Regions from separate parts of the Psychrobacillus sp. FSL K6-4046 genome, predicted to be linked through region 2. Evidence: riboswitches for the same ligand, from Rfam matches in the RefSeq annotation. Region 2 holds a riboswitch; each other region holds the start of a gene.
The links. Region 2 has a riboswitch for S-adenosylmethionine ahead of MKY09_RS01020 (PLP-dependent transferase). Riboswitches for the same ligand answer to the same signal wherever they lie in the genome.

Region 1 (7,638 bases), 1.2 Mb from region 2:
GAGAAGATGAAGAGCACCTGTCACTGGAAGAACTAACTCAAATGGTTCAAAAAGTAGAGGATATCATCACCGAATATGACCAACAAATAGAAGCGTCGTCAGACGCTTTGGAACGAAAGAGCTTGAGGAGAGAACGAAAATATCCAAAGCAGGTACGTAAAGAGTTGATTGATTATATCTACCGTAAACAGAAATATCAACGGGACTTTGAAATCTTTGGAACCCGGAACAGCTATTCAAAGACTGACCATGATGCAACCTTTATGAGGATGAAAGACGACTACATGAAAAATGGTCAATTGAAGGCTGGTTATAATGTACAAATCGCAACAGAGGGTCAATACACGCTTGCCTATAGTTTGTTTTCTAATCCAACAGACACCAAAACCTTGATCCCCTTCCTGGATGAGATTGAGAAAAATTACTTTAAGCTACCGAAGCATATCGTGGCAGATGCAGGCTATGGAAGCGAACAGAATTATGACGATATACTATCTAATCGTAAACGCGAAGCTCTGATCACCTATAACATGTACATCAAAGAGCAAAAGAAGAAACAGAAACAAAATAAGTTCAATACTGCAAATTGGAAGTACGACGAAGAGAACGATACGTACACCTGCCCGAACCAGAAACAGCTGTCCTTTAAATATCATTCCATACGCGAGGACAAGACAGGATACAAACGGGAGTTTAAGATCTATGAATGTGAGGACTGTTCAGGTTGTCCGTTCCGCTCCTCCTGTACGAAAGCAAAAGAAGGTAATAATAGAAAGTTGATGGTGAACGAAAAGTGGGAGCAACAAAAAGAATATGTGAGCGCGAAGCTTTCAGAGGAAAAGACAGGTTCTATCTATCGTCAAAGAAAAATTGATGTGGAACCAGTTTTTGGATTCTTGAAGGCTAATTTGCGTTTCTCACGATTTTCTGTACGTGGGAAACCGAAGGTTGAAAATGAAATGGGTCTTGCGTTAATGGCCGTGAACTTACGTAAGTTCACGGTAAAAACTAGATAGAAGAATAAAAAATACATAAAAATAAGGAAAAAGAGAAATTGAGTGAGCTCAATTTCTCTTTTTCCAATATTAGAAGCTAGTTTTGTCCCAGCCTCTTTTTTTAATCCATCGAATTGATGGAAAGTAATAGTGAAGTAGACTTCCTCAAACAGGGGTGGCAAGAGGAAGTCAATTGGTAAAGTGAGATACTTGGATAGGTGCAACACTTTAAGCCATAAGCGCAACACTTTTCCATTTAGCGCAACACTTTGGGTAAAGCGCGCAAAACTTGAAGTCATTCCCGCAACAATTTCGTCCATTCCCGTAACACTTTGCCCATGTGCAGTACTTCCAGTTGCTACTGCAACACTTTTATCCAAATGGACAAAGCTACAACCTACCCATAGGCTTTCATTCATCGAATCAGGTATTCAGCTCAATCTTGCTTCTTGGCTAGCGCTTCTTCATATTCCTTTCGTACGTTGTGAAGCAGTTCAGCATCAGTTAGGATGCGGTAGCCGGTATTGGCTAGAGCCTTAGCTCCCTTAATTAGTGCCTCGTCGCCAAGCTGGGATTTGGCAGCTTCACGGAACTCGATGGTGTGACCGACCAAATCATCTGGGCCAATTTTAATATGTGGATGGGCAGTAGGGACAGCATAGCTGATGTTGCCAGCGTCTGTTGATCCTTTGCCTTTTCGTTTTTCTGTATGGACAAACTCTCCGACTGCTTCAAGCTCTTCATGAAGAATTTCATCTAATTTAGAATTTAATACAAAGTCCTGAACCTCGTTTTGGAATCGCTCAATTCGTACGGAGGCTCCTGTTGCAAGTGCTGCGCCATTTGCAATAGCACGGACTTTTTCTGCTACTTCCTCTGTTTTCTTCCAGCTCTCTGCTCGGATATAGAAGCGAGCAGAAGCGTAGTCAGGAATAATGTTTGGAGCATCTCCACCGTGGGTGATGATCCCGTGGATACGTACAGTGCTTGGAAGCTGCTGACGAAGGGCATTAATGCCATTGAATAAAAGAATGACAGCGTCTAAAGCATTTATACCTTTCTCAGGAGATCCAGATGCATGTGCTGCTTTCCCATGAAAATGAAAATCTAATGGATCCACGGCCAATGTTTCACCAGTTAAAGAAGTCTTGCCGGAAGGGTGAATCATTAGTGCAACATCAACATCCTTAAGGAAACCGTGCTTGACGAAGCTTCCTTTAGCACTTCCATTAGGGCCACCTTCCTCAGCGGGCGTCCCAAGAACGACTACATTTCCTCCTGTAAGAGGGAGGGCCTCTGCCAAGGCAATTCCAGCAGCAACGCTCGTTGTTCCGATAATATTATGTCCGCATGCGTGACCTAGTCCAGGAAGGGCATCATACTCTGCAAGGTAAGCTACGGTTGGCCCTTCTTTTACTCCCTTTTTAATAGCGTAGAAGGATGTTTCATGGCCTGCAACGGAAGTAGTTACCTCGAAACCGGCGTCACGTAGTAGCTTTACATGTTTTGCACTAGCGAAGAACTCCTGGTTGCCGATTTCAGGGTTATTATGGATTTCCTGACTGACCTGCACGTATAATTCTTTGTTTTCCTCAATTGACTTTAGCAATAATTCCTTTGGTTCTTTTACAATACTCATCTGTATTCCTCCTATTTTTTATTTGATTAGATCTTCAAATGTTTGATCTAGTTGTTCCTGCGTTAAAATTACTAAAGCGGATCCGCCTTTTGTATCCTCGGTGATAACTTTCTGGATATCTTCTTCTTGATATAATTCGACAATACGTGTGTATGTTTCGTTATTTTTATCTTCTCCACGGGCTACTATTGTGTTGACATAAGGATAGATGGATTCATCCTTTCCTTCTTCTTTATATATAGGGTCCTCACCAGGTGAGAATCCTGCTTGACCTGCAACGCCATTGTTGATGATAGAAGCAGTAACGTCCGGCAGCACTCGTGGTGTTTGTTGGGCAACCATTGGAATAATATCTAAGTTCAATGGGTTTTCTACAATGCCGCTTGGATCTCCAAAAAGCCCGAAGCTGTCTGAAAGGGTGATTAAATCAGCAGACTCTAACAAACGAAGTGCACGAGCCTGGTTAGATGGATCATCTGGAATAGCAATTTTATCGCCTTTTTTGATTTCACTGATGTCTTTAATTTTTTCTGAATAAACGCCAAGAGGAGCAAACATGGTTGAACCAATTGGAACAAGGTCATTTCCGCTTTCTTTTACATATTGAGAAAGGAAGGAAATATGCTGGAAGGCATTTAAATCGATATCTCCCTGTGCTAAGGCATTATTGGGTAAAGTGTAGTCTGCAAACTCGATTAACTCAATTTCAATTCCTTCTTTAGCTGCTTTCTCTTTTAAAACTGGCCATTGGGCACCATCAGAGCCATTCACACCAATTTTCACCTTAACTGTATCCTTGTCTGAAGCAGCTGAAGAGTCGTTACAAGCTGCTAAGACTATTGCTGCCAAAAGAGCAATGACTAATAAACTAATTTTTTTCATATCTATTCTCCTTATCGTCTGATGAATTTTTTAGATAATGCATTTCCTAACCACTGGGCAAGCTGAACTAAAACGATGAGTATTATAACGGTTACGAGCATAACACTTCCGTCGAAACGCTGATATCCATAGGTCATTGCTATATGACCGAGTCCGCCTCCACCGACTGTTCCTGCCACAGCAGAAAAGTCTATTAAGCTAACAGTTATAAAGGTTAAACCGAGAATAAGAGGTCCTAATGCTTCTGGTATTAAAACTGTGAATATAATCCGTAATGGACTAGCACCCATTGCTTGAGCCGCTTCAATTACTCCGGGATCTATACTCACTAAGTTATTTTCAACTACTCGAGCAATAGAGAAGCTGGCGACGATTGTCATTGGAAAAATGGCGGCCGCAGTACCAATCGTAGATCCCATTACTAATCTAGTGAGCTGCGAGATGGCTACTAAAAAGATGATAAAGGGAATTGGTCGAATAATATTAATCAAGATGTTCAACACCTGAAATACAATTTTATTTTCTAAAATGTTTCTTTCTCGTGTTACAAATAATAGAAGACCAATCGTTATTCCTAAAATAGAACCAAAGATAAGAGTGGCAATCACCATAATAATGGTTTCTCCTGTTGCTTCTACAATCCTCGGCCAGAAAGTACTCCAATCAACCTTCATGCTTTGCCACCTCCTGAATGTCAACGATTGTCTCTAGCTCATTAATGGCACTTTGAATTGCCACGGTGTCGCCTTCAAAAGACACGATTAAATCTCCAAAAAGCCTTTCCTGTAACTCTCGTATAGAACCATAAACAATATTGAAATGAATGCGATGCTTCTGAGTTACTTGAGATAAAATGGCTTTATTTGTTACGTCGCCCTTGAAGATTACTCGATAAAAGCCGTTGCCTCCTCGAGAACGCCAATCCTCTAAGATTTGAGGAGAAGGTAAATCCTGTTGCACAGATCGTATAAAGCGCTGAGAGGTAAGATGCTGTGGATCAGTAAATACATCGAATACGTCTCCTGATTCAATAACCTCTCCATTTTCCATGACAGCTACTCGATCGCAAATGGACTGAATGACGTGCATTTCATGTGTGATTAACAAAATGGTAATTCCAAATTCCTTATTCACCTTTTTAAGTAAGCGAAGGATTTCTGCAGTAGTTTCTGGATCCAATGCAGAAGTTGCTTCGTCACAAATGAGAATATCAGGTGAGGTAGCAAGTGCCCGAGCAATACCAACACGTTGTTTTTGACCACCAGACAACTGGCTTGGATAATCTTTCTCTTTATCAGAGAGCCCGACAAAGCTAAGAAGTTCGTTCACCCTTTTTGTAATTTCATTTTTACTCAAGCCTGCTAGCTTTAGAGGGTAAGCAATATTTCCGCCAACTGTGCGAGAGTGGAACAAGTTAAAGTTTTGAAAAATCATTCCAATATTTCTTCGTCTTGCTCGTAACTGTTTGGAAGTCAATGATTTGACATCGATATTCTGAATAAATACAGAGCCTGCAGAAGGACGTTCCAGCATATTAACTAGTCGAAGCAGCGTACTCTTTCCTGCACCACTAAATCCTATAATGCCAAATATCTCACCTTCTTTTATTTTTAGAGAAACATCTTTTACTGCATGCACCTCCCGCTTGCCAAGACGAAAGGTCTTGGAAACATTTTTAAACTCGATCATTCAAATTACCTCCTCATACATCATTGGTTCGTTACAGACAAAGGATAGTCATCTACCTTTCTATCACGAGAAAAAGAGAGCTTCCTTGTTCTTATCTAAAAACGATAAGAAAAAGAAAGCTCTCCAAAATTTACGAAAAAGCCAACTTTTCTCATCTTTCAAGCAGTGCGCTTGCAGGAGTTGGCACAGTATTCAAAGATTTGAACCTGTTGCCGAAACGTCATAGGGCCTGATCCCTCGGTTTCTCTAGATAAGAAAGTGATGTGCTATTTAATTGTTGTAAGAATTGTTTTAAACTTTAAACAATAAAAACATAACCGTCAAGAGGTTTTTAAAAATAGGGTAATTTGAACCACTTAATTGATTAATTGAATATAAATTTTTGAAGGGCTCAAAAAAATAATAAATAACATAGTTTTATATTCATGGATGAGCTATAAGGCTATGTTAAAGAGTAGGGGTGATTTATGATGCATACAAAAGAAATCTATAAATCAGAGAGTTGAATTGATTTCCGCGCCAACCGGACGCTTTCCGTGGGGTGAGCGATAAGCCATCACCCATCGCTTGCGCGCGTGGTTGTGATGTCTTATCTGTCTCACTCATCCCACTGGAGTCGCCGTCTGGCGCTCCAATCAATAAATAGGAACATCCTTGATACATCGATATATTGATTATAAATTTACTTGCATAAACAAAGCAAAAAAACTGTTGCCAACCCCAATTTCATAATTTATTTGATAGTCATTTGAATATGTTTACAGTCACTATAAATAAGAATTGTTAGTCCAAATAAGCCAATAACTTTAACATAGCTTTAATAAATAAAATTTTTAAAGAAGTTAAACCTTTATATAAAGAGGCTATAAACTGCTAAAAAACCAACTGTTCCAAGGACGACAACCATCACATTTTGAAATAAAAAGGCGAGAGTAAAAGCAATGATAGCGCCTATAAAACCAAATAATATATCGCCTTCTTGTATGTATAAAACTGCTGGAAATATTAATGCTCCTAAAACAGCAAAAGGTATATTACGTAATATACCTGAAAGAACAGGTGGCAGTTCCTTGCCTTCCAAAAATGTTAAAGGAAATGCCCGAGGAATGTAAGTAACAACTGCCATGCCAAAGAGCATCCACCAATACCAACTACCCAATTTATAACACTCCTTTTGGCAAGCTTTTTTGTTTTCTTGCATAGATGATTTCAACTAGAATAGAAGAAGCAAGCGTTGCGACTAATATAGACCATCCAGTAGAAAGTAAGCTAGTCCAGTAAAAAAAAGCATTAATCACAGCAGAAATGAGGGCTAGCATCACTACTTTTCGGTTACCCTTCATAGACGGGACTAGTAATCCTATGAACATGGCATATAAAGCTATAGCCATCGCTGCTTTTAAAAAAGCAGGGAGGTTTGCACCAATCGCATGACCAATTGCAGTGAAGACAACCCAGCTACTATAGGCAATAATCACGACACCAAATGCAAACGGGGTGGAAATTTTCTCGCCTTTTTTAGTAGCAAGAACCGAAAAGGCTTCGTCCGTTATCCCAAATGCATAAATGCCTTTAATCCATCGTTTCTCGCTTTGCATCTTTTCATTGAGTGATGCCGTCATAAGAAAGTGACGGATATTCACTACAAAAGTATTTAATACAATTAATATAGGGTCTACCCCTTTTGTAATAAGCGTTAAGGACATATATTGGGCTGCTCCAGCGTAAACAAATATGCTCATGGCGGTTGCCTCCAGAAGAGACAATCCTGAGGTTTTTGCTAATAGGCCAAAGGTGAGAGCCACGGGAAAATAACCAATAGCGATACTTAGTCCATCCCGCATCCCGCTCGCGAAAGATCTATTCACAAAATATTCACATCCTTTTTACATAATGAAAAAATTATACTATAAGAGTATAGTTTTATGTATACAATAAAAGGGGAAAGTATAAATATACATAGGCGGAGGAGAGAGACATGCCAGATTGGTTATCGTTTGAGACACTTACTGATTTAACAAAAGAATATCGGACACTTGGCCCGATTATCGGCATTCTTCTGCCCTTTCTGGAAGCCTTTCTGCCATTTTTACCATTAGTGGTTTTTATCGTTGCTAACGTAGCTGCTTATGGTTTATTGTTTGGATTTTTATTATCATGGGTTGGTTCCTTTGTTGGAGCTTATACCGTCTTTTTAGTTATTCGTAAATATGGACGGGCCAGAGTTTTAGGTTTTATAACTAGGCATGAAAGAATACAAAAATTAATATTATGGGTAGAGAGGAATGGTTTTGGACCACTATTCCTATTGATCTGTTTCCCTTTTACTCCATCTGCTCTGGTTAATATCGTAGCAGGGTTATCAAATATAAAAAAACATACGTATTTATGGACTGTAGCCTCAGGAAAGCTCATTATGATTTTTGTCGTTAG
Region 2 (7,638 bases):
ATTTAGTTGCCATCGTAATGGAGTTCACCATTTTTCCTTTAGCAGAGCCAGGATGTACACTTTTCCCATGGGTAGTGACTTTAACACTAGCAGCGTTAAAGCTCTCATATTGCAGTTCCCCAAGTGGACCTCCGTCCATTGTGTACGCGTATTTAGCTCCGAATGTTTCTACATCAAATTTATGTGGTCCGCGACCTATTTCCTCGTCAGGCGTAAAGGCCACACGTATTTTCCCGTGTTTTACTTCGGGGTTTTGAAGGAAGTATTCCATAGCAGTCATGATAATAGCTATACCTGCTTTGTTGTCAGCTCCTAATAAGGTCGATCCATCTGTAGTCATTAGTGTTTGACCAACGTACTTTGTTAATTCAGGGAAGTCTGCAATTGACATAACAGTATTCTTATTCAGTTGAATGTCTCGTCCGTCATAGCTTTCAATTAGCTGAGGATTTACATTTTTTCCTGTGTAATCTGTTGCTGTATCCACATGTGCCAAAAAGCCGATTGTAGGCACATCCTTATTTGTGTTAGCTGGTAGAGAGGCAAACAAGTATCCATTATCATCTAATGTGATCTCTTCCATCCCAAGTTCTGCTAATTCCTTCTCCAATAAATGAAGTAAGTCCCACTGACCTTCAGTAGAAGGACAAGAAGAGCTAGCGGCATTGGATTGTGTATCTATTTTAGCGTATCTAGTTAATCGATCAATAAGAATTTCTTTCATGATAAAATCTCCTCCAATATGCAAAGCATATATTTATTTTAACAGATTATTCCGTGTTGAGGAATAATGCGAAAATATACTGTATGAGAAGAGAAATTGTGCACCATAGTAGGAGAGCATTACAAGTGCATGCTCATAAGGGATAGCTACTATAAACTTATTAATCGCTAGGATGGAATCAGAGAATATAAATAAGATGGCACCAATTATGGCGAACCTATTACCTGTCTGTAATGCATGCCAGCCCATAGTTAAAATAACACCTATATACAGAACAACAGCAACTACTAAAACAAATTCTCCTTCAGTCCATAAGGTGCCTGCAATCCAAATAATCATAATAAGCCCATAAAGAAGTAACAAAGCTGCTGCCCACTTAGGGATTGTGTTTTTCTTTATTCTTCTGAACGCAAAAATATAAACGATATGTCCTATTAAAAATGTGATGAGACCAATAATAAACCAATAAATTAGTCCGTCTGCTAGCATACATATAAATAATCCTAATATGATAAGTGTCTTGTAGCTCTTGGGTAAACCAGGTGGTTGAACACTTGCAAAAAGAATAATAAGCAGCATAGGAATAAGTTTGAACATTATTTTAATACCAACCGGATCATGAGGTATCAAAAATATATAAATAATTCCCATAATCGCAATTGTAATTGCTAATATTTTACTTGACATAATAACACCCCTTTATACTTACATTCGTTATCTTCTATGAATTACCTGCTATTGTATGAGCGCATTATCTAAAAGATTCTAACAAACACAAAAAGGCTAATACCCAAAATGAGGATGGCCGTGACGAAAATCACGACCATCCTCTATAAATGTTTGTATAGTTAGCGTAACTCAGCTTGCCTTTTTAAAGAGCCGCATCATCTACGCTGTTTAAGTAATCCTCAATTGTACCTATGACAGACTCGACGCATCCTTCCTCAAAAGGAGAAATGAGGTTAGCTTCTTTTACAAGCTTAGTGAAGGACATAGAGCCCCCAAGTTTACAAAGGTGTAAGTAATCCTTCCATGCAGAGTCACGATCCTCTCTTGAACGCTTCCAAAATTGGAATGCACAAATCTGTGCCAACGTATAATCGATGTAATAGAAAGGACTTGCATATATATGTCCTTGGCGCTGCCAGAAGCCACCAGCCTCATAATAACTGTTTCCATCATAATCACGATGAGGGAGGTACGCTTGCTCAATTTTTCTCCATGCTGCTTTTCTTTCTGCTGGTGTCATTTCTGGATTTTCATATACAATGTGCTGGAATTCGTCTACTGCCACGCCGTAAGGAAGGAACAGAAGACCACTACTTAGATGGGCAAATTTATATTTCTCTGTTTGGTCCTTGAAGAAAAGCTCCATCCATGGCCAAGTGAAAAATTCCATACTCATCGAGTGGATCTCGCAGGATTCAAACGTTGGCCAGATATATTCCGGTATCCCGATATTTCTACTTGTATAAACCTGAAAAGCATGACCTGCTTCATGAGTTAACACATCAATATCTCCAGATGTTCCATTGAAATTAGAGAAAATATAAGGAGATTCATAGTCATCGATAAATGTACAATATCCTCCAGCTTCTTTTCCTTTTTTAGCTTCTAAATCCATTAGGTCCCGGTCAATCATAAACTGGAAGAATTCCGCTGTTTCTGGAGAAAGCTCCTCATACATTTTCTTTCCATTGTCGATAATCCATTGAGGAGAACCTTGTGGAGTTGCATTTCCAGTTAAAAAGTTAAGTGGTTCATCATAAAATTTAAGCTTCTCTACACCAATGCGTTTAGCCTGTCTTTCGTGTAGCTTATTGGCAAGAGGAACTATATAATCACGAACCTGGTCACGGAATTTTTTTACCATCTCCGCATTATAGTCGATTCTGTTCATCCGAATATAACCAAGCTCTACAAAGTTTTTGTAGCCAAGAGTAGTTGCCATCTCATGACGTAGCTTAACAAGTTGGTCATAGATGTCATCAAATTTGGCTTCATTTTCTTGGAAAAACCCAATAGAAGCTTCTCTAGCTTTCTTTCTTATTTCGCGGTCTGTAGACTCTGTAAACTTTCCAAGCTGTGCTAGTGTATATTTTTCTCCCTCGAACTCTACTTCTGCAGATGCAACAAGCTTAGAGTAGTCAGAGGTTAGTTTGTTTTCCTTTTGCATTAAGCCGATCAACTCTGAAGAGAATCCTTTAATCTGAAAGTCTGCCAAATCAAATAATTGGTTGCCCCACTTTTTTTCTAGCTCATTGCGGTATGGGGAAGCTACAAGAACCTTGTAGTATTCTGTGACAAGCTCATCTACCTCGGGACTGATTTCATCTAAAAAATCGCGTTCCTTTTGATAAAATTCATCGTTTGTATCGATAGAAGCTCGGATATAAACAAGGTTTGCTTGAGTAGAGAAGTTGTTGCGAATCGAGTTAATCTCTTCAATTATTGAATTTTGCTCCTCTACAGAAGTAGCTTCCTTCATTTTATCTAATAAACTATGAAAAGCTGTCTTCATTTCTTGCAAATCTGGTCTTTTGTATTCGTATTCTTTGAATGTAACCAATGTATTTCCCCCTATTTTCTTGTAATCCTTCCTTTTAATTGTTTATTATTTTCAGAAAAATTGCAACAGTATTATTTAATTTGATTTAAAATAGATATTAATATAAAATGTTTGTATATTTACAAACGAAAAGGAGTTATGTTTGTTATGAGAGTAATTGAAAACTTTTTGGACGCATCTATGGAAGAGATGAAAAAAGGGTATGTGGAGGAAAAGGAATGCTATCAATGTTTATTATGTGGGGAGAAAGTTGAAAAGGGCTTAATATATCCTGAAAATAATGTTTTGTATGAATCGGAGCGATTTATGAAGCTTCATATAGAGAAACAACATAACTCTGTATTTGATCATTTAATTGGCTTAAACAAAAAGCTAACTGGCTTGACGGACCATCAAAATAGCTTATTGCAACTGTTTTATGAAGGGAGAAGTGACTTAGAAATTCAAAAGGAGTTAGAGATAGGGAGTGCCTCGACTATTCGAAATCATCGATTTGTCTTGAAGGAAAAGGAACGCCAAGCAAAGATATTTTTGACAATGATGGAGCTGTTGAAGGAAAAGGACAGACATGCCCCTAATTTCCTGCCAATTCATAAAAACGCTACGATGGTAGACGATCGTTATAATATAACAGCTGATGAACAAGCAGAAGTAGAGAAAAAATTCTTCCCAGAGGGAATAAGTGGTCGGATGATTAAGTTTCCGAAAAAGGAAAAACAAAAGCTTGCAACACTACGAGTAATTATTAAGCAATTTGACAAGGAAAAGCAGTATAGCGAGAAAGAAATAAATGAAATTCTAAAAAGCATATACGATGACTATGTAACCCTCAGACGCTATTTAGTAGAGTACGGGTTTTTAGATAGAGAAGATGATGGTAGTGCTTATTGGTTAAAAGGATGAGGAAGAAGGGAATTGAATCCAATTCATAATTAGAAAAGTATAAAGACCATATATAAAAGTATTGAAAGGTAACTTATTCCACCCTTGTCCGTCTAACAATGTAAGGAGGGGATAACGTGAGACAACTTGCATTATTTTGGGGTTTGATCATTTTCGTTTTATTAACTGCTGTTGGATGTTCTAATTCATTGAACACAGAAAAAATAGAAGTTCATGAAACTAAAAATCCTGATGCGGAAGAGGTTTTAACATTAGACCCTGAAGCCGATATTTTTCAACTCGATGGTGTGATTTATAAGACTAAAATTGACTGGGTTGAGGAACTAACTTTAACAAAAGGCGAGCAAGTAGGGGAAATAAAAATAAGAAATGATTCAGACACAGACTTTGAAGATGAAATGTCGAATAAGCTCCCTGTGGGTTCAAATATTTTTTCTACTATAGAAAAAGAAGGCCCTATTTTACTCGTTGAATTAGAAGGTAAACTTCTGAAATATTATGCACTGGTCGAGGGTTAATAACTTTCCTATAATTCGCAAATGAGCGAGCTGGGGGAGGGAGAAAGAAGGGGGTAGCAAAGCTACTCTTCTTTTTTTATCCCTCCCTTGTTATTCTCCGGAGACAAAGGTTTTTAGCAAGGCCGCTCTTTCGCGCAAACGTAGTTTTGCCTCTGAAATTTGTGGTGTCCTAGCTGCTACCACGTCTGCGTCCCATCCTATTCCCTCAGCTATAATTTTTGCTCGCTGTAAATGGAAATCACTCGTAATAATTGTGACAGAGGTAACGCTGTCAGGGAGAAGCTGTTGAGAGTATAAAAGGTTTTCATACGTAGAGGTAGATTGATCTTCTACTATAATTCGACTCTCCATAATTCCATTCTCTACGAGATAGTTCTTCATGACTATAGCTTCTTCTATATCCTCATCTTGTCCCTGTCCTCCAGTAACAACAAGTTTTACAGATGGGTATTTTTCAGCATAATCTAGTGCTGCTTCCAAACGATAAAGAAGTGCTAGAGAAGGGATGTGCCCTTTTTTGACCTTGGCCCCTAACACAATGGCATACTCATTGGAACCGTCGGCCTTAGGCTTTAACCCATCCTCGAGCCATTTACTTGTAAGCATCCACATACCTAATCCGCTCGATGCGATTATTATGAATGGAATGACCACAATCCACCTCTTTTTTTTGCTCATTTAACTCACTCTTTTCCTTTAAACCGAAGGCTTCTTTTTCTTTATAACAGAGGAAATTTTTGTTTCTTCGTTCCGTATTAATCGTTGGACATTCTCTATGTGTAAGAAGGAAGCCATTAAAAATAGGAAGCCTGCTATTAAGATTGGCCCTGTTCCATCTGCTGTCCAGACAGAGGCTCCTAAAAATATGAGGTAAAAAAACAAAACCCCAATCAACAAATAATCTGTTAAAAGTGTAACGCAGATTAATATAAGCAATCCAGCCAGTCCGACCGGCCAATGTAATGCAAGTAAAACCCCGATAATGGAGGCTGTGCCTTTCCCACCTTTAAATTTTGTGAAAACTGGAAAGTTGTGTCCTAAAATAACCGCGGCACCAGCTAGATAAAGAAGTAGATCCAGCTCTGATGAACTAAACAAGCTCCACTGCTCAGAAAGTACACGTACGCCAATAATCATAATGGCACCCTTTAATATATCTATGACTCCCACTAAAACACCATACTTCCAGCCAAGTACGACAGTAGCATTGGATGCTCCGGAATTATTTAGACCTTCTTTTTTTATATTAACTCCACTCATCCATTGAGCGAGTTTAGATCCATGTAGCGAACCAATAATGTAGCCAGTTAGGAGAATGCTAACAATCCAAACAACCATTCTATGACACCCCTTATAAAATTATTCTATCTATTATATTAAACGATTAAAAAAAGAAGAAGTTTCAGAATTTTTATAAAATGACTTGACATCTAAATATATGGAGACTTATACTGTGTAACAAGATGGAATACTAATCAAATACTCTTATCAAGAGTGACTGAGGGAATAGGCCCTAAGAAGTCCGGCAACCACCAAGTTCTATAACTTGGAAAGGTGCTAAATCCTACAAATTCTTTAATAGAATTTGGAAGATAAGAGGAGGAACATGTCATCAATTTGACCCCTCTTCTTAATTGAAGAGGGGTTTTTATAGTTGTCAGTTCTATAATCCTCTCTGGCCTCCAGCATCCATCTAATCTACTAAATCGGAGGAATTCAAATGACTAATCTTCAAAAAGAAACACTTCTATTACACGGTGGACAAACGCCTGATCCAGTGACAGGATCTAGAGCAGTACCTATTTACAAAACAACCTCATATGTATTTCAAAGCACAGAGCATGCACAAAATCTATTTGCCTTGAAAGAGACTGGTAATATCTATTCCAGAATCACAAACCCAACAGTAGATGTTTTTGAACAAAGAATTGCATTACTGGAAGGAGGAACAGCAGCAGTAGCACTTTCCTCAGGAGCAGCAGCTATAGCATTTTCTATTTTGAACATTGCTGGAGCTGGAGATGAAATTATAGCTGCTGAAAATTTATACGGAGGAACTTTTAATCTATTTGCACATACACTCCCACGTTATGGGATTACAGTAAAATTCGTAGATTCCTCTGACCCAGAAAATTTCCGTAAAGCTGTTACAGAGAAAACGAAAGGCTTCTTTGCAGAAATCATTGGAAATCCAAGCTTAAATGTTCTAGACGTAGAAGCTGTTTCAAAAATTTCCAATGAAGTAGGAGTTCCATTATTAGTAGATAACACATTTGCTACACCTTTTGGTTCAAATCCTATAGAGTATGGAGCTAACATTGTTATACATTCTGCAACGAAGTGGATTGGAGGACATGGGACAACAATTGGTGGTGTAGTAGTAGATGGAGGGAATTTCAATTGGAACTCCGATAAATTTCCGGGATTTACAGAGCCTGATGTTACTTATCATGGGCTACGTTATGGAATCGACGTACCAAATGTGGCATTTGCAATTAAGCTAAGAGTTCAGTTGCTTCGGGATTTTGGTCCTACTCTTAGCCCAGAGGCAGCATTTTCCTTTCTTCAAGGACTAGAAACACTTCACTTAAGAGTGCCAAAACATAACGAAAATGCACAGAAGATTGCAGAGTACTTAAATGCAAATGAGGAAGTGTCATGGGTTAACTACTTAGGGCTTGAAAACCATCCAACGCACGAGCTGGCTAAAAAGTATTTAAAAAATGGCTTCGGTTCTATTCTGACATTTGGAGTGAAGGGAGGCAGAGAAGCAGGTAGACAAATTATTGATAATATTGAAATTTGGTCTCATGTTGCTAATGTAGGAGACGCAAAATCCTTAATTATCCACCCAGCTTCTACTACTCACCAACAGCTTACTCCCGAGGATTTAGTAAAATCAGGTGTTACAGAGGATCTAATCC
Region 3 (7,638 bases), 970 kb from region 2:
AACTTACGTATGATGATTTCTGCACTTCGCAAGTTAACTCGCTACACACCATACAACGTGATCGAGAAAAAACGCGAAGCTTCCGTTAAGCTAATCGAAGCTGAAAAATTTGTAGTTTAATAACAGCATTGGCCATCTGGGACTCCAGATGGCTTTTTTGTTTAAGGGGGGATGAGATTATCACTGCTTAGACGTTGTTTATCATCGTTCAGAGAAAAAATATCACCGCTTAAGGAAATTCACGATAAATCTGTTTGAGAGATCGTCGAAATCTTGTTAGAAGCATCTCTTTTTATATAATAGTGTTTTTGCTTCTCTTTCTCTTGCATGAGTAACAAAATATTATTATGATAAAAAGAAAAAGGTGAGATATAAATGACAATCCAATTTTATGGATATCCAAAATGTAGTACATGCAACAAAGCAAGCAAATGGCTGAAAGATAACGATATCCCATTTGAGAACCATCATATCGTTGACGCACCGCCTTCAAAGGAACTTTTAAAGGAAATGGTGGCACAAGGCGATTATGAACTGAAAAAATTCTTTAATACTAGCGGCGTAAAATATCGTGAATTACAATTGAAGGACAAGCTTCCTACAATGTCGGAGGATGAGCAGTTAGAGCTGCTTGCTTCGGATGGAAAATTGATTAAACGACCTCTTGTATATAATGGACATAAGCTAACGCTTGGTTTTAAAGAAGAGCAGTTTGAAGACATGTGGAAAACCTCTTAAAGCACCTTGTATTTACTATGAAAATATGTGAATATTAAATAGAATGGATTAATTATTTGAGAGGGGTTTATTTATGAGCGTACCTAAAGATTTTAAGTACTCAGCTGAACATGAATGGGTAAAAAATGAGGACGGAAATGTCCGTATTGGAATTACTCATTTTGCACAATCTGAACTTGGAGATATCGTATTCGTTGAACTTCCACAAGTTGGCGATGAGATCAAGGCAGGAGACGCTTTTGGTAGCGTTGAATCCGTAAAAACTGTTTCAGAATTATATGCACCTATCAGTGGTAAAGTAGTAGAAGTAAATACTGAGCTAGAAGATAGCCCCGAATTTGTTAATGAATCACCTTATGAAAATGCATGGATGATCGTGGTTGAGCCTTCTGACGTATCAGAAGTGGACAGCTTATTATCTCCTGAAAAGTACGAAGAATTAATAGCAGAGTAATAATGAAAACGCCGGTTAATAATCGGCGTTTTTTTCATATAATAAAGGAAAGGATAAGTTGGGAGAGAAGCTAAATGGCACATGTATTTAGTGATAAAATTATTATCGTTGAGGGTAGGTCTGATAAGCTGCAATTATTAAGCCTTCTCGATGAATCTCCAGAAATTATATGTACTAATGGAACGATATCCGATGTAAAATTGGAGGAGCTATTAAGCCCTTATGATGGCTTGCCGATTTATGCTTTTCTAGATGCAGACAAATCCGGGGAACAAATTCGATCGGTCGTTAGGAAGGAGTATCCAGAGGCAATTCATTTGTATACGAACCCGACGTATGGCGAAGTAGCAAACACACCGGCGAAGGTTTTGGCATCTATATTAAAACGTGTTAATATTAAGGTGAAAAAAGAATTTTTACCTTAGGATGATGTGTATGAATGAATGGACTAGAGAACAATGGGATAGCGCTAAAAACAATTCAACACTTACCTTGTTTTATATCTATACGCCTATGTGTGGAACGTGTCAGGTAGCAAGTAAAATGATGAATGTTATTAAAGAAATGGTTACCTATCCAATTGGTCAGGCAAATATTAATTTTCTAGGTGATTTGGCGATAGAACAGGAAATTGAAAGCGTCCCTTGTCTTCTTATTACAAAACATGGGAAAGTGGAAAAGAAAATCTATGCTTTTCAATCAGTTCCTTACTTATTGGAAACAATAAAGGCTATTGACGAAGATGGAAACCTATGATAATATTCGTTATGTTGAAAACACAATTTAATAGTGTCGCTCTTATTAAGAGAGGTGGAGGGAAGTGCCCTTTGAAGCCCGGCAACCGTCATGAAAGTGAAATGGTGCCAAGTCACGCAAAGCTATAGCTTTGGGAAATGAGAGAATGGATGAACGTTATTTTAAATAGATAACATACACCCCTTCTGCTCTTTTGCAGAAGGGGTTTTTTATTAGGAAAGGTGGTCAGATTTACTTGATTAGTTTAAAAGAAGTTTCGAAAAGATTTATTACAAAGCAAGGAGAAATCGTTGCAGTTGATAGTGTAAATCTGGACATACAGCGTGGAGAAATTTTCGGGATTATTGGATACAGCGGAGCGGGCAAGAGTACGCTAATACGTTTGTTGAATGGGCTAGAAAAGCCATCTGACGGTCATATTACAGTGAATGGCCAGGAAATTACATCTATTAATGAGGACAAGCTTCGAAGCTTTCGTCAAAAAGTAAGCATGATCTTCCAGCATTTCAATTTACTATGGTCGCGAACAGTCGCTGAAAATATAGCATTCCCATTAGAAATTGCAGGAGTTCCAAAGGAAAAAAGAAAAGCTAGAGTAGAGGAGCTTTTAAGCCTTGTTGGATTGGAAGGAAGAGGAGACTCTTACCCATCTCAATTATCTGGAGGACAAAAGCAACGCGTAGGAATTGCAAGAGCGTTGGCTAATGGTCCAGAGGTATTGCTTTGTGATGAGGCAACATCAGCTCTTGACCCTGAAACAACCGACTCCATTTTAGACTTGCTCGTAAGCATTAATGAAAAACTAGGATTAACCATTGTGTTAATCACCCATGAGATGCAAGTTATTCAAAAGATCTGTAACCGAGTAGCGGTTATGGAAAATGGGCAAGTTGTAGAAGAGGGAGATGTGCTTGAGGTATTCCAAAAGCCACAACAGCCTATTACAAAGCGTTTCGTTTCTCAAATTTCAGATTCTAAAGAGCCAATTCAAACCATTCAAAACCTAGTTAAGCTTTATCCAAACGGCAAGCTAGTTAAGCTCGTTTTCGTTGGAGATACTACAGAGCAACCAATTCTTTCGAGATTAATCAAACAGTTCGATTTAGAGGTAAACATTGTCCAAGGGAATATCTCTCACACGAAAAGTGGAGCGTTCGGGACACTAATCCTGCAAATCGATGGAAATGAACAAGCGGTGGAAGATGCCATTCAATTTATCCACTCGCAAAAAGTTAAAACTGAGGTGATCAACAATGATTGAATCGTTATTTCCAAATGTTGATTGGCCTAAAATGTGGGAAGCCACTATAGAAACCCTTTATATGACTGCAATTTCTACAGTCCTAACAGCAATCTTTGGACTAATTTTAGGACTATTATTATTTTTGACAAGCCCACACCAAGCATGGGCAAATAAAATAGCAAACTGGTTGACCAGTGGAGTAGTCAATATTTTCCGTTCTATTCCGTTTATTATTTTAATCATTTTGTTGATACCATTTACAACGTTGTTGACGGGATCGATGCGTGGTCCGAATGCGGCCATCCCTGCATTAGTAATTGGAGCGGCTCCATTTTATGCCCGTATGGTTTTAATCGCACTACGAGAAATCGACAAGGGTGTTTTAGAGGCAGCTAAATCGATGGGTGCTAAAACCTCTACAATCATTTGGAAGGTTTTATTGCCAGAATCGATGCCAGCCTTAGTATCTGGTATTACCGTAACTTGTATATCACTAGTTGGTTATACAGCAATGGCGGGAATTATTGGAGCTGGAGGACTTGGGAATCTAGCATTTTTAGATGGATTCCAACGTGGACGCGGAGATGTAACGCTTATTGCTACTATTTTAATATTAATCATCGTCTTTATTCTACAATGGATTGGCGATATTATTACTACAAAAATTGATAAAAGATAGGGAGAGATTGAAAATGAAAAAATTATTGGCTGGGGTTTTATTATCTGTTAGTGCATTAACGCTTGCTGCTTGTGGTGATGAGGATAGCGACAAATTAGTTGTTGGTGCCTCTAACGTACCGCACGCAGAAATTTTAGAGCAGGTAGTACCTATTTTAGAAGAACAAGGCATTGAGCTTCAAATTGAAACGTACCAAGATTACGTACTACCAAATAAAGACTTAAATAATGGCGACCTAGATGCCAATTATTTTCAACATGCTCCTTATCTAGAATCACAAATGAATGATTTCGACTATGACTTCGTAAATGCTGGTGGCATCCATATCGAGCCGATTGGTCTTTACTCTCAAAAGTATGATTCGATTGAAGAGCTTCCTGAAGGAGCAACGATCCTAATGAGTAATTCGGTTGCTGACCATGGCCGTGTGCTAGCAATGCTAGAAGCAGAAGGGCTAATTACACTTGCTGAGGGAATAGATAAAACAAAAGCAGAAATTGATGACATTATAGACAACCCGAAAAACCTAGAATTCGATCCAAACTACGAAGCTGCTTTAATGGTTCAGCTATATGAAAACAATGAAGGCGACGCATTGCTAATCAACTCCAACTACGCAATCGATGCTGGCTTAAATCCACTAGAGGATGCAATCGCAATTGAAGACTCAGAATCTCCATACGTAAACCTAGTAGCGGTAAACGCAGGTGACGAAAAAGACGAGCGCATCAAAGCACTAGTAGAAGCACTACAATCCAAAGAAATTCAAGATTTCATCTTAGAAGAATGGGGCGGAGCAGTAGTTCCGGTGAAATAATTGATATAGTTGTAGAGTGAAGCAAGCACCTGGTGTGCTTGCTTTTTTTTTGTGGGGTGGGAGAGGTGTGGGTTAAGGGGGAGAAAGCCCGTAAACGTGAGAACCGCCCGTAAACTAACGGAAAGTGTCCCATAAAGGGTGTGAAAGCGCCCATAAACCAGTTGAAACTGACCCATAAATGAAAGAAAAGCGCCCATAAACGTGAGAACCGCCCATAAGCTAGCGGAAAGTGTCCCATAAAGGGTGTGAAAGCGCCCATAAATCAGTTGGAATTAACCTATAAATGAAAGAAAAGCGCCCATAAACGCGAGGATCGCCCGTAAACTAGTGCAAAGTGTCCCATAAAGGGTGTGAAAGCGCCCATAAACCAGTTGAAACTGACCCATAAATGAAAGAAAAGTGCCCATAAACGTCAGAACCGCCCATAAACCAGTTAAACTAATCCCTCGATCGAACCCATAAAAACCTACATATACTCTCTTAAATGTTTCATCACAAATAGGTTTAATTACCAAATTAATGGTATCTTTCTTAAGGTAATTTTGCTAATCTAAAATTGAGGTGATGACTATTGATTATCAAAAAATATGCGGAATCGGAACAACTGAAAGCAATGAGATTATTATTGAATCGACTACCTTTGAGGCACCCGTTTTATCCCAAGCTAGCCACAGAAATACAGACAACGATGGCAGGTGATTATGGCGAGGAAATGGTTTATAGAGAATTGGAGAGGATGCGTTTACCTTATAATTATTTCTTATTACATAAGGTAATGCTGCGTACGGAAAAGTTATTTGAAATTGATTTTCTATTACTAACCCCTTTTGGTGCAGTTATTCTTGAAATAAAAAACATTATTGGATCGCTCGAATTTAAAGTGAATCCTTCTCAATTAATACAAACCAAAGATAATGGCGAGATTAAAAAGTACCCTTGCCCCGTTAATCAGTTAAATGAGTATTCCTATTTATTGTCTAATTTCTTTACACATCATAATCTTACGATACCAGTCTTTGGCGCTATTGTTTTTGCCTCTAAAAATAGCCATGTTAAAGCTACAAACAATGATACGACCATTCTTTATAAGAATGAGGTCTATTCATTCCTTCGAAATCTCCAAAATAAATCTACTATAGTACCCGATTCTAAACTTAATCAGGTAAAAAATCTGATTTTAAAACATAATTCCCCATTTGAATTCTTTCCCTTAACGAAACATTATTCAATAGAAGTAAGTGATTTAATCTCAGGCGTAGCTTGTGAAGGCTGTGGACAGGTAGGTATGAATAAAATTAAAAATATTTGGTATTGTAAAAGCTGTCAGTATGCTGACAAATATGCTTCGCTAAAATCACTTCAGCATTATTTTTGGCTATATGATGACCTTCTGACCAATAAAGCTTGTAGAAAATTTTTACTCTTAGACAGTCGCTATGAGGTGAAGAGGCTATTAAGGAAAGCAAACCTCTTAAAATTAGGAAAATATAAAACTACACAGTATAAAAGAAAGAATTAACTTCCCTGCACAAAACTTTTTTAAAATGATTCATTTCTCCCCTTTTTAATTTCACCTAAATTATTTCCAATTAAATAAACTTCTAATTATCGAAAACGATCAGCTGGAAGCTAATTCCTCTCAGGCGCATGAGGGGGGGATTTAAAATAGTAGACTGGCTTTTATTTTACGCCGATATGTTACGTGAAATGAAAAAAATGATTCGTGTGACATATGTATCAATTCAATATTTACGAAATGAATTTTCAGAATAAAAAGGATGTTTGAACTTAACATGAGGTGGTATGTAGTGTAGTATAGAAAACATTAAAAAGGAAAGGAATGATTCATTATCAGTTCGGGAGAGTTACCCTATACAGAACAGATGGACCACGCATTCAGAGGAGTACATGGTTTCGGTTACGATGAATTAAGAAATAGTCAAACATTGAGAGCAAAAGTTGAGAAACGTCGTCAGGCAGATCACGAAAAAAGTATGCAGCTTGCAGCTAAGCTCGATGCTCGTGCTTTCCGAGGTTAATTTAAATAGAAGACAAAAATCCATGCAGTCTAGGCTGCATGGATTTTTTAGTTAACACTATCGCCGTAGTGATATGCATTCTCAATTAGAGTTATCTTATTGAAAATGATAGTGTCATAAAGTACCATGCGGATGAACCTAATTTTTCTCTTATAATTGTTATATATTATCAATAAGAAAGTGTTTCAAAAGATTTGCAAGGGACTTCAGTTTGAGTTAAGATTAGAATGATAATAAATTAGAATGGTTATACATTTCTAGTTACTTAATGGAGGTTATTAAATGTCGACTTTAGTTATTAAGGATTTACACGTCGCTATCGACGGTAAAGAGATCTTAAAAGGTGTTAATTTATCCCTTAACACAAATGAAATTCACGCTATCATGGGTCCAAACGGTACTGGTAAGTCTACTTTGGCTTCAGCTATCATGGGTCATCCTAAATATGAAGTTACTTCTGGTTCAGTTGAATTAGATGGTGAAGATGTATTAGAAATGGAAGTGGACGAGCGTGCTCAAGCTGGTTTGTTCCTTGCAATGCAATATCCAAGTGAAATCACTGGAGTAACTAATGCAGACTTCTTGCGTTCCGCTATCAATTCTCGTCGTGAAGAAGGCGATGAAATTTCTCTTATGAAATTCATCCGCGAATTAGACAGCAAGATGGAATTCCTAGAAATGGATCTTGATATGGCACAACGTTATTTAAATGAAGGATTCTCAGGTGGAGAGAAAAAACGTAACGAGATTCTTCAATTAATGATGCTTAAGCCTAAATTCGCTATTTTAGATGAAATTGACTCTGGTCTAGATATCGATGCACTTAAAGTTGTATCTAAAGGAATCAATGAAATGCGTGGAGAAGGCTTTGGTAGCTTAATCATCACTCACTACCAACGTTTACTTAACTAC
Region 4 (7,638 bases), 300 kb from region 2:
AGTAATCGGTCTTGTGTTTATAAGGAAGATAAAAATAGTTAATTCCCAAACATTTGATGGGGAACAAGAGGATTTAATGGAAGAGTACAAATACAAAAAGGTCGCTGATTTGGGTATAGCTGCTAATATTTCACAGGTCTTATCTATATTAGCGGTTGCAGTTTCTATTCTAATGACAAACAATACAATTTTACAAATTGGTTTTATACTTTTGTTCATAGCTAGCTGGACCATTCCGATGTTTAGTGCAAATTTTATAAAGACAAGTTATCCAGAAAGAAACCTTCCGAGCATCCAATCAAAGGACTATGAGCAACGGCTTATGGACTCTATGGATGATGGGGAGAAGTACGTGACCTTACAAGGACTTTATAAATCGCATCGATTATTCAACCTGTTTATGCTCACTGGTATTAGTTTAGCTGTTGCATTTTCTTACTTTAGCGAGCAATCGCAAATTTTTTCTATAGCAGTAATGTGCTTAGTCTTGCTGGTAGTGAACACAAGCTATTTAGTAGTTGTACGCAATAAATAAGGGGGATTTTAAAAATGACAACGGGACAATTGCTTTTATGGATAATAGGTTTATCTATACTTTTATATTTTATTATCAAGTGGGGAGTAAAAAATGGGATTAATGAGTCTATGTTAGTCTCAGAGGAAGCTAGAAGGAAATATCGACAAGAACAAGAAGACAAGGTGCAAAGGTCCATAGACGATTTAAAGAACTAAGATTTCTTATTTCGGTAAGCCACCACCACAGAAATCCAAGCAGCCATGATGGCTTATCTTTTATACTTGCTCGCTGTTTGTTTATTAAAATAAAAACTGATACCTGTCTCTAAAATAAGACAAGTATCAGCAACTTAGTTATCCTGCATGGGACCATGTAGTAGGGGTTCCTGCTTTTGGGCAGTTTGGAAAAGTAGAGCCAGCCTCTAGAAAAGCTTCATCTCCATCTTCATCCACATAGCGACCGGATGTTAATACTTCCTGCCCTGAGCTGTGGGTATGACTTTCAGAGCGTTTCCAATACGTAACTACTTCCGTGTCGGGACAGGAAGGGAACTTCGAACCTTTTTCTAAAGTTCTAGTACTACCAGACTCACACGTATAATTACCGGTTTCTTCTACGACATCATCTGTTGTATATTCATAAACTTTACTCATCATACATTCCTCCCATATAGAACTGATATCTTATTTAAATAGATACCCTTACAGGCAAATGTAAAAACATTTCTACTAACGTTATTCACATGTGGGTAAGTCAGTTCCAGACATCCTTTGCTATTTGGACTACATGGCGAATTTTTGCCCATTGTTCCTCTTCAGTTAATATGTTTCCTTCCTCAGTAGAAGAAAATCCACATTGAGGACTCAAGCAAAGCTGTTCTTTTGGTACATATTTAGTAGCATCTTCGATGCGAGCTTTAACTAATTCTTCTTCCTCTAGGTCTCCATGCTTAGACGTAATCAGCCCTAGGACAATATTTAAATCCTTTCGATTAACATGTCGTAAAGGCTCGAAACCACCAGAGCGCTCATCGTCAAATTCTAAAAATAAACCATCCACATGTAATCCACCGAATATAGTTTCTGATACTAACTCATAGCTTCCGCTTGTAATATAAGTGGATCGGAAATTTCCCCGACAAATATGCATGGTCACTAGCATATCGGCTGGTCTTTTAGAAATAGACTCATTAATAGCCCTTGCAGAAAGGGATAAGGCTTGCTCTAGCGATAACCCCCTGTCCTTTAAGGAAGCGAGGCCTTCCTCGGAAAAGGAGGTAGCCCATGAAGTATCATCAATCTGAAGATAAAGACAGCCCTCATCGTAAATTGCCTGGATAAACCCTTGATAAGCTGTGATTAAGTCAGAAAATAATTCCTCATCATTGTTATACACACCTTCCTCAATTGCAGCTCGGTAATAAAGCATGTTCGGACTAGGAATAGTAAATTTTACAACAGCATCCCCAGCTGCTTCTTTTAAAAACTTGAAATGCTCAATCATGTAATGGGTACTAAAGCCAATCTTTCCTGTCACCTTAATACCATGAGCTTTTGTTTGCACCCCTTTAAATGATAGTCCTTGATCGGTTTCATAAAATTCCACGCCATCTAGTCCGCTTAAAAAATCGAAATGCCACCATTTTCGACGAAATTCTCCATCTGTGATAGAAAGTAATCCAGCTTCCTTCTGTTTTTCTATGAGTTTAATAATCTCTTCATTTTCCACTTGAGTTAGCTGCTCTTGGGAAATTTCTTTTTGTTCAAATTGAGCCCTTGCTTGCTTTAAACGTTCCGGTCTCAGGAAGCTTCCAACGTGATCTGCTTTGAAAGGTGCTTTTACAAGTAATTGATTTGTCATATTAAATTCCTACCTTCTATTTATATTATGTTGCGATTACTACTGTCTATAAAATCAAATAAAAAGAGGGCTCGCTTCATAAGAAGAGAACCCTCAATATATATTGAAGTCATTCTTCTTATCTTCAAGACTTAATGTCTATTGGATTTAGCACCACACCTAAAAGGCTGGTTGCTGAGACATCATAGGGCCAATCCCTCCGTCTCTCTTGATAAGAAATAAAATATTAAATTATCTAAATATAATAAAAATAAGTTTAACATGGGCTTTAAACAATTTCAAGGGCTACCTTACTTAGGGATAGCTACCCAGTGACCGTCGGATACCTCTACCAGCTCAGAATTCTTTAATTGATACTTGTCAGTAACATTAGACTCTTCCATGAGCACACGCTTTTTCTTGGCCTCTACTTTTGGGTCAGGGATTGGAATGGCTGCTAAGAGAGACTTAGTGTACGGATGCTGTGGATTAGTATAAAGCTCCTCACTTTCTGCTAGCTCTACAATTTTTCCAGAATACATGACAGCAACGCGATCACTTATATGTTTTACCATGGACAGGTCATGTGCGATAAATAAGTATGTCAGGCCTAGTCTGTGCTGTAAATCCTCCAAAAGCTCTACAATCTGTGCTTGTATAGAAACATCTAAAGCCGATAGAGGTTCGTCACAGACGATAAAATCAGGCTCAACCGCAAGTGCTCGAGCGATACCTATACGTTGTCGCTGTCCACCAGAGAACTCATGTGGATAACGTAATGCATGCGAGGGCTCTAAGCCTACCAATTCTAGTAATTCCTCTACCCGCTTCTTTCTCTCCTCTGCATTTTTGCTCAGACGATGAATATCTAATGCCTGCCCAATAATGTCTAGCACCTTTAAACGAGGGTTTAAGGAAGAGTAGGGGTCCTGGAAGATGATTTGCATATGCCGACGCATCGTTTTAAGCTCATTTTTACTTAAACGATTAATGGCCATTCCTTGATATAGCACATCTCCATCTGTAGGCTCATGCAATCGAAGAATCGTCCGACCGGTAGTAGATTTACCTGAGCCTGATTCTCCTACAAGACCAAGAGTTTCCCCGGGCTTTATAAAGAAGCTAATATCGTCAACCGCTTTTAAGACATTCCCGCGACTTACTTGAAAATGTTGTTTTAAAGATTTAACTTCCAGCAGTGGCTTTCCATTTTCTAATCCAATAGAACGAAGAGGAAGTTTCTTCGGCTTTTTCTTCTCGTCTAAACGAGGTAAGGCATTTAATAGTTTTTTCGTATAGTCATGCTTTGGGTTAGCAAAAATTTCTTCGGTAGTTCCTGTTTCAACGATTTCTCCATTTTTCATCACAGCTACACGGTCACACATTCCAGCGACAACTCCAAGGTCATGAGTAATTAAAATAATAGAGGTCCCAAAGCGCTTCTGCATATCCTTCATTAAATTTAGTATTTGAGCTTGAATGGTCACGTCTAACGCAGTAGTTGGCTCATCTGCAATAAGTAGAGTAGGCTTACATGCTAAAGCAATGGCAATCATAACTCTTTGACGCATACCACCAGAAAACTCATGCGGATATTGGTTATAACGTTCTTCACTATTTTTAATTCCTACAAGCTTGAGTATCTCAATAGCTTGTGCCTTTCCCTCTTTTTTCGAGAGCTTTTGGTGCTTAATAAGGCTTTCTGCTATTTGAACGCCGATACGAATGGTTGGATTTAAAGAGGTCATTGGATCCTGAAAAATCATACTGATATCTCTTCCTCTAATAGCTTCCATTTCCTTCTCTGTCTTTGTGTGGAGTTGTTCCCCTAAAAACTCAATGGAACCATTTTTCATGAAGGAAGGAGGAGAAGGTAAAAGGCGCATAATGGAACGGGCCGTGACACTTTTTCCACTTCCAGATTCTCCGACTATGCCCAATGTTTCTCCTTTTTTAACCTCAAAGCTAACACCTCGAACAGCCTCGAATTCATTGTCATTTGTTAAAAAGGAAATCTGTAAATCCTCTACTTTTAAAATAGTTTCCATGAAAACCACCTATCTGAATGAAATCTTCGTATTGTTTATGATTCATGCTCTGTTGTTAGAGAGCGTATATTTAAAGTAATATGAGCGGTTTCTACAAAAAAGAAGACTAAACACGCACATTAGTGGCGCATTTAACCCTACTCTAAATAGACTAAATAATTTGCGTTGACTTAATGGTAGTTCGAATCTATACTATACTATACCACTCGGATTTATACAATATGGAGAGGGGGGATTTAGTATGGGAAGAAAACTTTCTTCCAACGCATTTAGTTTTACCTACGGAAGACTACAACATCATTCCTTCTATAGTATTTTGTTATTTTTACTTGGTTTGCCGGTTCATGTCATTACTTTTATACTCTTTTACTTAAAAAAACAGAAGGATCCTCATTCTTCCTTAAAAAGTGATTTAAAGTCTGCACTTGAGACAAGGGGAGTGCGAGAGGAACTGTACGAAGAGTATAAGGAACAATATGAACGAAAGCATGCCTTTTTTAATGAAAAAATTAATAAAGAAAAAATGACGGCGGAAGTAAATAAACTAGTAGAAGATCGAATAGAAAAGCTTGTATCTACTGAAATGGAAGAAATACATCAGTTAAAAGGCACGAAGCCTCTTACTTATACATCCTATTTTCAAAGTCTGTTAGAAAATACAACATTTCTCATTATTTCATTTATACCAGGCTTACTGATGTACCTTTTGTTAGGTATATATAGTAATGCGTTCAGTAAATTTATTTTTGAGAGACTTATTATGAGTGTCTTTGTGATAACGGGTGTTTCCATTCTAGTATTTACTATTTTATACCTGTCACCATTTGATCCAGCTGCCAATCTTTTAGGGGAAAGTGCAACGAAGGATCAGATTGCTGCATTCAACCAAATGCACGGGTTAGACTTACCTTATTTACATCAGTTATGGAATTCGGTAAAAGGTATCGTAACATTTGATTTAGGAGCATCCTTTACGGGAAATGAAGATGTCGCTACAAGTATTGCAAACAAGTTTCCAGTTACGCTAATGATTGCTATCTTTTCTTTAGTGATGGCTGTAGTGATCGCGATCCCAGTAGGAATCATATCTGCAACAAGACAAAACTCGTTCTTAGATTATTCCTTTATGTTCATTGCTTTGATCGGCTTGTCCATCCCTAACTTTTGGCAAGGGCTTATCTTCATCTTGAACTTTTCTATTAAGCTACAATGGCTTCCTGCAACCTATAGTCCTCAAAACTATTTGTCGATTATTATGCCTGTAGTTGTGCTCGGAACAGGTCTTACTGCTTCGGTAGCGAGAATGACACGTTCATCCGTATTAGAAATTATAAATGAGGATTATATAATTACTGCAAAAGCAAAAGGCTTAAACCAACGCCAAGTGCTTTGGAAGCATGCAATAGGAAATGCAATGATTCCAATCATTACGGTTATCGGTCTACTGTTTGGTGGAATGCTAGGTGGAGCAGCTGTTACAGAGAAAGTATTCAATATTAGTGGTATTGGGAGTTATATTGTCGACAAACAGTTTATACCCGATATCCCAGCCATTATGGGTGGAGTTATTTATATTGCAATAACCATTTCCTTAGTGAACGTGCTCATCGACATTTTATATGCATTTTTTGATCCGCGTATAAAATCTAAGATGAAGCAACTGTAAGAAGTAGGTGTAAAAGTGGTATCTAAAAAACAACATGCACTAAAGCTGTCACGAGAATATACTCAGGCAAACTTTGCTGGAGTATTATCTCTTCTACTGACAATAGTTTTATTGTTTAATAGCTTTAATTTTGATATGGGTACGTTAAAGCCAATTGCTAGTAGTGTTTCAGCTATATATGCATTTTTTACAGCGATTCAGTATTTTATAATCTGGAGAATGAAGCGAGAGCTTTTGAGTTTAGGGCATTTAAAAAATGCTACTAGAAGGCTTGGCTATGTCCAAGTAACCGCTCTATTAACTGGTAATATCTTCATAGCATCATTCGGTTTTAATTTGATCAAGGAGAAGAAAACACCAGAATACACATTCAGCATTTGGATGATTTTCACCCAGCTGTTTATTCTAGTTATTTCTGCATTAAATCTCTTTAAACCCTATGTGTCGGACACTTTTTTACCCGCAATGGGTGCTTTACTCGTCATTTTAATTATCCAAGTGTTTACTTTGGTGGCTGTAGCTAGGTATGTCAGTGATGAAGGCGCGCCTGGGTGGATGCAAGGCTTAGCGATTGTATTAATTATCACTTCGTTGACAGGTAATATTTTCAACTTACTGCTTGGCGTTAGCTTAATCATTAAAACGCGTAGTAACAGTCTGTCACGAATAGTGAAGTGGAACACAATGTGGGATAAAATCACTCGTAATTCTACAGCTATACTAGGAATGTTCTTTATCGTTCTTATGTTCGCGTTATCAGTGTCTAGCCGTTTTACTTTTGACTATGATATGGCAGTAGAGAATAACTATGAGGCACTGCTTCAGTCGCCAAGCTTGGAATATCCGTTCGGTACAGATAATTATGGCAGAGATGTATTTTCTCGAATTATCTTCGGGGCGAGAATTTCTCTAATTGTAGGCTTTGCTTCTACGTTAATACCATTCATAGTGGGAGGGGCATTAGGAGCATTGGCTGGATATTACAGCAAACGTACAGATAACATCATTATGCGTTTGCTTGATATTTTGTACGCAATTCCAGGGATATTACTTGCCATTGCAATTATTGCAGCATTCGGAGCAAATACTACGAATCTTATACTAGCTTTGAGTGTTGGTTCTATTCCGACATATGCTCGAACAATGCGAGCGAATGTGATGATGGTCTCGAATTACGAATATGTAGATTCTGCCCGGGCTTTAGGGGCTTCCAATCTATCGATCATCTTTAAGCAAATTGTTCCAAATTCCCTTGCACCTATGATTGTCAAAGCTACACTTACAATAGGTACAGCAGTAATTGCAACGAGTAGCTTGAGCTTCTTAGGTCTTGGAGTAGAGCCACATATACCTGAATGGGGCAATATTTTAAAAATAGGTAGTACTTATTTAGAGTCTAATTCCTATTTGGCGATTATACCTGGCCTTGCAATTATAGGTCTCGTATTATCTTTTAACTTTTTAGGCGATGGACTTAGAGATGCATTTGATCCGAGAATGGATTAAAGCAAGCTCAACAAGGAGGAAAAAGTAATGAAGAATACAAAAGCATTATTGGCTTTATTGTT

Region 1: linked by a shared signal. The riboswitch ahead of MKY09_RS14130 (ATP-binding cassette domain-containing protein) and the one ahead of MKY09_RS01020 (PLP-dependent transferase) in region 2 are both predicted to bind S-adenosylmethionine.
Region 3: linked by a shared signal. The riboswitch ahead of MKY09_RS05600 (methionine ABC transporter ATP-binding protein) and the one ahead of MKY09_RS01020 (PLP-dependent transferase) in region 2 are both predicted to bind S-adenosylmethionine.
Region 4: linked by a shared signal. The riboswitch ahead of MKY09_RS02425 (5-methyltetrahydropteroyltriglutamate--homocysteine S-methyltransferase) and the one ahead of MKY09_RS01020 (PLP-dependent transferase) in region 2 are both predicted to bind S-adenosylmethionine.

What each region holds. Positions count from the first base shown of each region.
Region 1 is NZ_CP152020.1:2,858,663-2,866,300, reverse strand. It holds gene MKY09_RS14150 (IS1182 family transposase) at 1-1,016, shown strand, start outside; gene MKY09_RS14145 (M20 family metallopeptidase) at 1,432-2,634, opposite strand; gene MKY09_RS14140 (MetQ/NlpA family ABC transporter substrate-binding protein) at 2,653-3,516, opposite strand; gene MKY09_RS14135 (methionine ABC transporter permease) at 3,528-4,190, opposite strand; gene MKY09_RS14130 (ATP-binding cassette domain-containing protein) at 4,180-5,205, opposite strand; SAM riboswitch class I at 5,354-5,462, opposite strand; gene MKY09_RS14125 (AzlD domain-containing protein) at 6,056-6,364, opposite strand; gene MKY09_RS14120 (AzlC family ABC transporter permease) at 6,366-7,049, opposite strand; gene MKY09_RS14115 (TVP38/TMEM64 family protein) at 7,184-7,638, shown strand, end outside.
Region 2 is NZ_CP152020.1:186,882-194,519, forward strand. It holds gene pepT (peptidase T) at 1-724, opposite strand, end outside; gene MKY09_RS00990 (lysoplasmalogenase) at 758-1,411, opposite strand; gene MKY09_RS00995 (M3 family oligoendopeptidase) at 1,596-3,293, opposite strand; gene MKY09_RS01000 (DUF2087 domain-containing protein) at 3,441-4,196, shown strand; gene MKY09_RS01005 (hypothetical protein) at 4,313-4,714, shown strand; gene MKY09_RS01010 (YdcF family protein) at 4,805-5,392, opposite strand; gene MKY09_RS01015 (glycerol-3-phosphate acyltransferase) at 5,411-6,052, opposite strand; SAM riboswitch class I at 6,197-6,313, shown strand; gene MKY09_RS01020 (PLP-dependent transferase) at 6,435-7,638, shown strand, end outside.
Region 3 is NZ_CP152020.1:1,159,241-1,166,878, forward strand. It holds gene MKY09_RS05575 (acyl-CoA dehydrogenase family protein) at 1-120, shown strand, start outside; gene MKY09_RS05580 (arsenate reductase family protein) at 376-738, shown strand; gene gcvH (glycine cleavage system protein GcvH) at 812-1,192, shown strand; gene MKY09_RS05590 (toprim domain-containing protein) at 1,267-1,617, shown strand; gene MKY09_RS05595 (thioredoxin family protein) at 1,628-1,948, shown strand; SAM riboswitch class I at 1,988-2,092, shown strand; gene MKY09_RS05600 (methionine ABC transporter ATP-binding protein) at 2,184-3,209, shown strand; gene MKY09_RS05605 (methionine ABC transporter permease) at 3,202-3,870, shown strand; gene MKY09_RS05610 (MetQ/NlpA family ABC transporter substrate-binding protein) at 3,884-4,687, shown strand; gene MKY09_RS05615 (nuclease-related domain-containing protein) at 5,259-6,206, shown strand; gene sufC (Fe-S cluster assembly ATPase SufC) at 7,009-7,638, shown strand, end outside.
Region 4 is NZ_CP152020.1:487,488-495,125, forward strand. It holds gene MKY09_RS02410 (DUF3169 family protein) at 1-535, shown strand, start outside; gene MKY09_RS02415 (DUF6019 family protein) at 550-732, shown strand; gene MKY09_RS02420 (hypothetical protein) at 871-1,173, opposite strand; gene MKY09_RS02425 (5-methyltetrahydropteroyltriglutamate--homocysteine S-methyltransferase) at 1,271-2,377, opposite strand; SAM riboswitch class I at 2,493-2,595, opposite strand; gene MKY09_RS02430 (ABC transporter ATP-binding protein) at 2,668-4,404, opposite strand; gene MKY09_RS02435 (ABC transporter permease subunit) at 4,646-6,070, shown strand; gene MKY09_RS02440 (ABC transporter permease) at 6,086-7,576, shown strand; gene MKY09_RS02445 (ABC transporter substrate-binding protein) at 7,604-7,638, shown strand, end outside.